2 linked regions of the Acidicapsa acidisoli genome follow. The protein of the gene in region 1 interacts with the protein of each later gene in a pairwise test. Links are inferred from orthologs where the notes say so. Each region holds a gene or a part of one and is shown in the gene's direction. Other genes may lie near its edges.

Region 1 (3,035 bases):
TTGAATCGGCGCTGCTTACCAGCGATCTTGGGCTGCCGACGACGACGGCCATTCTGGAGCAGTTGCGCGACCGGGCGCTCCGGAAGGATATTGCCGGCGGCGAGGAACTTCGGTCGCTGCTGAAAGAGCAAATCCGCGCGATTCTGGAGGCTCCTCGCAAGCCTATCGCGGAGCCTGCCGCGCCGCCGAAGGTGATTTTTCTGGTCGGCGTGAATGGTACCGGCAAGACGACGACAAGCGGCAAGTTGGCGGCCTGGAATCGCAACCTAAACAAAACAGTGCTGTTATGTGCGGCAGACACCTTTCGCGCGGCGGCGATTGAGCAGCTTGAGGTCTGGGCTTCGCGGTCAGGCGTGGAGATGATCAAGACCAAGCACGGTGGCGATCCGGCTGCGGTTTTGTATGACGCGGTGTCGGCAGCCAAGGCTCGCGGGATTGACGTCCTTGTGGTGGACACGGCGGGGCGGCTGCATACCAAGACCGGCTTGATGGATGAGCTGGAAAAGATGCGGCGGACGGCTAAACGGTTGATTCCAGAGGCTCCGCATGAGGTGCTGCTGGTGATGGACGCAACGACTGGGCAGAACGGATTGCAGCAGGCGCGGTTGTTTACCGAAGCCTCCGGCGTGACCGGGATTGTGCTGACCAAGCTGGATGGAACGGCCAAAGGTGGTATTGCTGTGGCCATTGCGCGGGAATTGAACCTTCCGGTGCGGTATGTCGGGGTTGGCGAAAAGATCGGGGATCTGCTGGAATTTGACCCGGAGGCCTTTGTCGATTCGCTGCTGGGAGACTGAATTCAGCGGCCTGCATAGGCGGATCGGGCAACAGTATTTGCAGGAATTGCAGCATAGACTGGCGGATAAATTACATAGATTGCCGGATAGCCGACGTTGATCGTCCGGCAAGAGAGACTGGAATGACTGACGCGATGGCCGCTGCCGAGAAAGATACAGTTTGGATGGGCAAGGCGCTGGATCTTGCCCGTCACGGCATCGGCCTCTGTTCACCGAACCCCGTAGTCGGGTGCGTGATCCTGGATCGGCAGGGTGAGGTTGCAGGCGAGGGCTGGCATGAGTACGACCGGCTGGATCACGCTGAGGTTGTCGCGATTCGCGCGGCTGGCGATAGGGCCAAAGGTGGAACTGCTTACGTCACGCTGGAGCCCTGCAACCATACTGGGCGCACTGGTCCCTGCACCCAGGCTCTGATTACAGCAGGAGTGGCGCGGGTTGTGGCGGCGACCAGGGATCCGAACCCGTTGGTTGCTGGGACTGGGTTGGAGCGGCTGCGGCAGGCTGGAATTGCGGTCGAGGTTGGAGTATGCCAGGCGGAGGCGCAGCGGCTGAATGAGGGGTTTGCGCGCTGGATTGTCAGCAAGCGGCCAACGGTCGAGATGAAGGTCGCGATTACGCTCGACGGGCGGATCGGGCCGCCGCCGGGGAAGCAGGCGGCTCGACAGCCTTACTGGATCACTGGCGAGGCTTCGCGGGCTGCGGTGCAGGTGATGCGATGGGAGGCCGATGCTGTGCTGACGGGCGTCGACACCGTGATTGCCGACGACCCGATGATGACGGATCGCAGCGGCAGGCCGAGGCGCAGGCAGTTGCAGCGGGTGATTCTGGATTCGGCGCTGCGGATGCCGCTGGACGCGAAGCTGGTAACTACTGCGCAGGACGACGTGGTGCTGTTTACGGTCAGCAAGGATGAGGCGCGGGTGCAGGAGCTGATCCGGCGCGGTGTTCGCGTCAAAGTGCTCACGGCTGATTCGGGGCGGGTGCCGCTGGGCCGGGTTTTGGACATGCTGGGCGCGGATGGGATTCAAACGCTGCTTACGGAGACTGGCACGCGGCTAAATACGGCTCTGCTTGCGGCGGGGCTAGTAGACCGGCTGAAGGTTTTCTGTTCGCCGCAGATCATGGGTTCCGATGCGGTGCCGGCCTTTCGCGGGCTGAGCATGCCGGTGATGCTCGATGCGGCTGAGGTTGAGCGCCACGGGAATGACTATTCCGTTTCGGCGCTGCTGCGCGATCCGTGGGCGTCTGCGCCGAAGCATTAGGTCTCATCAGGCGCTCTTGTCCGAAATTTCGGTTTTAACTGGCGAATCGTTCGGCGGAGCGGGCTTTTCTTCTGGCGGCTTCTTCGTCGCGGTCTTTGGGGGATGCTGAGGTTTCGAGCGACGCGAGCAGGCGCGCCGAGACTGCGGCTATTTCGTCGACGGCGGCGAGGAATGCGGCTTCGTTCGTCTTCGAAGGCTTGGTGAATCCGCTGATCTTTCGGACGAATTGCAGCGAGGCGTCTCGAATCTCCTGGTCGGTGACCGGCGGATCGAAGTTAAAGAGGGTTTTGATGTTTCTGCACATGGGCATTGGCCTCTTACCACAGCATAAACACACACTGAAATGGCCGTGGAAATTGGAATCTGACCGCGATTGGGTTTTATCATATGGGAGTTATGCCGTTTCCGATTCGCGTTTGTGCCGTTTGTTCTGAAGAGTTTGAATTGAAGCCGGACAAGCCCGGTTTTGCCAACCGCTGCCCTTCGTGCAGTGAGCCGGAAGACGATGAGCCGGCCTCGAAGCGCGCCATGGACGCCGAGGAGCGTAAGGCGGAGAGCGAAGCCAATGAGGCGCGGCGAAAAGCGATCCGCGATCTGCTGTATCGCAAGGACAGCTGAGGGTTTGGTTTTGCGCCCGGCGAAGAAGAGCCTCGCTCTGCTAAAAGCGGTAAGCTGGAAGTATGTTTACTGGGATTATTGAGCGGACCGGAACAATCGTTTCTTTAACAGACATGGGCGGGGTGCGGCGGTTGACGGTTGCTGCGCCGGAGATTGCGGGGCAGTTGCGCGAGGGCGATTCGCTGGCGGTTTCGGGTGTCTGCCTGACAGCGCTGGATGTGAATCCTGAGCTGTTTCATGCTGATCTGGCGGCGGAGACGCTGGCGAAGACTTCTCTTGGTGCCCTGGCCGCCGGTTCGCTGGTCAATCTGGAGCTGCCTACGGCTGCTGGTTCCCCGCTTGGCGGTCATATTGTGCA
Region 2 (2,875 bases), on another replicon or contig:
GGGAATGTGCTCACGAAGTCCCCGAAGGCGCTGATTGAGCTTTAAAGCCAGGGACAGAAATCAAGGATCAGGAAAGACGGAAGCCGATCCTTCGCTGCGCTCAGGATGACAACACTTTTTGAGTTGGAATGAGTTGGAGAGCAAGAGCCAAGTATGAAACCAGACGGTTTGGAAGAGTTAAAAGAACTGATTGCTTTTTTGAAAGAGAACGAGATCGCCGAATTTGATCTGGATCGGGGCGATTTCAAGGTGAGATTGAAGTTTGCTTCGGCGGTTGTGCCGCCTGCGGCTCCTGCATCGGGTCTGGATCTGGTTTCTTTGGCGAGGCTAATGGGATTGTCCCAGCCGGGCGCGGCAGCGCCGGCGATGGCCGTAGCGCCGCTGGCTGTTGATCCCGCGTCTGCTCCGTCTGCTGGTGCTGCGCCTTCAGCGCCTGCGGTAGAGGCCGAGAGCCTGCACATTATCAAATCGCCGATCGTCGGCACGTTCTACGAATCGCCTTCACCCGGCTCGTCGGCCTTCGTTTCCAACGGCGACCGCATTGAAAAAGGCCAAGTCGTCTGCATCGTGGAAGCGATGAAGCTGATGAACGAGATTGAAGCCGACGCCAGCGGCGAAATCGTCAAGCGCCTTGTCACCAACGGCCAGCCCGTCGAGTACGGCCAACCTCTCTTTGCCATTCGAGTATCGTAATTTGCCCATGTTGAGGAAAGTTCTGATTGCCAATCGCGGCGAAATTGCGCTGCGCGTCATTAGTGCCTGCAAGGAACTGGGCATTCGCACGGTTGCCGTGTACAGCGAGGCGGATCGCAATTCGCTGCATGTGCGGTTTGCAGATGAAGCCATCTGCATCGGGCCACCACGACCGGGAGACAGCTATCTCAATGTGCCGGCAGTGATTTCGGCGGCTGAGATCGCCAACGTGGACGCGATTCATCCCGGCTATGGACTGCTGAGCGAGAATGCGAATTTCGCCGAGGTGTGCCGGGTGTCGAACATCAAGTTCATCGGACCTCCGCCGGAAGTGACTCGCTTGATGGGCGAGAAGGAAAAGGCGCGGCAGGCGATGAAGAAGGCCAAGGTGCCGATTCTGCCGGGTTCGGATGGGGTGGTTGCCGATGCCGAGGATGCGCTGAAGTGGGCTGCAGAAGTCGGCTATCCGGTGATTCTGAAAGCCAAGGCTGGCGGCGGCGGACGCGGCATGCGGATCGTTCGAAGCGCCGAGGAGTTGCCGAATCTTTATCACGCTGCATCGACTGAGGCTGCGAACGCTTTCGGCAACGGCGAGCTGTACATGGAGAAGTTCATCGAACGGCCGCGGCATATCGAGTTTCAGATACTGGCCGATGAGCACGGCAATGTCGAAGTGCTTTTTGAGCGCGAGTGCTCGATTCAGCGGCGGCATCAGAAGCTGATCGAGGAAGCGCCATCGCTGAAGGTAACGCCGAAGATCCGCGAGCACCTGAGCAGCACGCTGAAGCGTTGCCTGACTGAAATTGGCTACCAGAATGCCGGGACGATCGAGTTCCTGATGGATGAGGACGGGTCGATCTATTTTATCGAGATGAACACGCGCATCCAGGTGGAGCATCCGGTAACGGAGGCGATTACGGGCATCGATCTGGTGAAGGCGCAGTTGCGCATTGCTTCCGGCGAACGGCTGGATGAGATTCTGCCGAAGAAGGTCGAGATTCGGGGCCATGCCATTGAGTGCCGCATCAACGCGGAGCATCCACGCAAGTTCACTCCTTCGGCGGGGAAGATTACGGTCTTCAATCTGCCGGGCGGGAATGGAGTGCGTGTGGATACGGCGCAGTACGCGGAGGGGGTTGTGCCACCGTATTACGACTCGCTGATCGCCAAACTGATTGTGCATGGCAAGGACCGCGAAGAGGCGATTGCGCGCATGGAACGGGCGCTGGGGATGTTTGTGGTGGAGGGGATCGAGACTTCGATTCCGCTGCACCAGGAGATCTTTGCCGATCCGGACTTTCGCGCGGGGGATTTTGATACGAAGTTCATGGAGCGATTCCTGGCGAAGCGTTCCTGAGCCGGCGGCGATTTGTTCGCAAATAATTCCTCTTTGTTTCGCTTTTTATTCGTATTGTCACGCAACTTCCCGTATGCTTATTCCGCAACGATTGGAGGTTGCTTATGGACATTCAAAAGGAACTGATCGCCGAATTCGATCGTGAAGTGGCATTGACCCGCAGAGTGCTGGATGCTATTCCGGAAGATGCGGATTTCAGCTGGAAACCGCATCCGAAGTCCTTTACGCTGGGACGTTTGGCGGGGCATGTGGCAGAGACTCCCTGTGAGTGGGCGATTTCCACGCTGACCACGGACAAACTTGAGTGGAAGCCGAGCGAAGACTGGAAGCCGTACATTCCTGCGAACAAGGCCGCTCTACTGGAGCGCTTCGACAAGGAATCGGCTGAGGCGAAAGCGGCACTGGGTGGGTTTGACCCGGCTAAGTGGGACGACAACTGGAAGATGGTGGCGGGCGATCAGACCTGGATTGACGACACACGCTATAACGTCTTTCGTAACTGGGTGCTGAACCACACGGTACATCACCGAGCACAGCTTGGCGTCGATCTGCGTTTGCTGGGCGCAAAAGTTCCCGGAGTGTACGGGCCTTCAGCGGATGAAATGTGAAGTAAGCAGGGATAGGAATCGGGGAGCAGAAGAGATTTCGTTTGGCTCGACGTATGTGACGTATGTTTTGATCCTTGAACTCTCGTTCTGGTCCCTGTTCTTCTCTTTTCTGTCGATTAGTCTTGATTCATGGGTTTCGTTTTTCCGAAGATTTATCCGATTCTGGATGTTTCTGTTTTTCCTGCCGTTGGCCGGGGGGAGTTTCTTGATCGGCTGG

The links. The genes of interacting proteins can lie anywhere in the genome.
Region 2: the proteins of ribD (region 1) and accC interact in binary tests that used the Escherichia coli proteins (3 or more experiments, as listed by UniProt). The link is inferred for Acidicapsa acidisoli from one-to-one orthologs.

Annotation. Positions count from the first base shown.
Region 1 is NZ_JAGSYI010000003.1:691,784-694,818, forward strand. Bases 27-2,989 are described here. They hold ribD (bifunctional diaminohydroxyphosphoribosylaminopyrimidine deaminase/5-amino-6-(5-phosphoribosylamino)uracil reductase RibD), read left to right. Parts: upstream 27-919; coding sequence 920-2,059; downstream 2,060-2,989. Other genes in these bases: ftsY (signal recognition particle-docking protein FtsY), read left to right, coding at 27-797; OHL23_RS20700 (DUF2277 domain-containing protein), read right to left, coding at 2,094-2,369; OHL23_RS20705 (hypothetical protein), read left to right, coding at 2,504-2,677; OHL23_RS20710 (riboflavin synthase), read left to right, coding at 2,740-2,989. In the rest of the region: more of ftsY, read left to right, coding at 1-26; more of OHL23_RS20710, read left to right, coding at 2,990-3,035. UniProt on the Escherichia coli protein: Converts 2,5-diamino-6-(ribosylamino)-4(3h)-pyrimidinone 5'-phosphate into 5-amino-6-(ribosylamino)-2,4(1h,3h)-pyrimidinedione 5'-phosphate.
Region 2 is NZ_JAGSYI010000002.1:537,036-539,910, reverse strand. Bases 73-2,875 are described here. They hold accC (acetyl-CoA carboxylase biotin carboxylase subunit), read left to right. Parts: upstream 73-700; coding sequence 701-2,050; downstream 2,051-2,875. Other genes in these bases: OHL23_RS12265 (thiamine phosphate synthase), read left to right, coding at 2,788-2,875; OHL23_RS12270 (DinB family protein), read left to right, coding at 2,155-2,658; accB (acetyl-CoA carboxylase biotin carboxyl carrier protein), read left to right, coding at 154-693. Outside these bases: OHL23_RS12285 (M24 family metallopeptidase), read left to right, coding at 1-45. UniProt on the Escherichia coli protein: This protein is a component of the acetyl coenzyme A carboxylase complex; first, biotin carboxylase catalyzes the carboxylation of the carrier protein and then the transcarboxylase transfers the carboxyl group to form malonyl-CoA.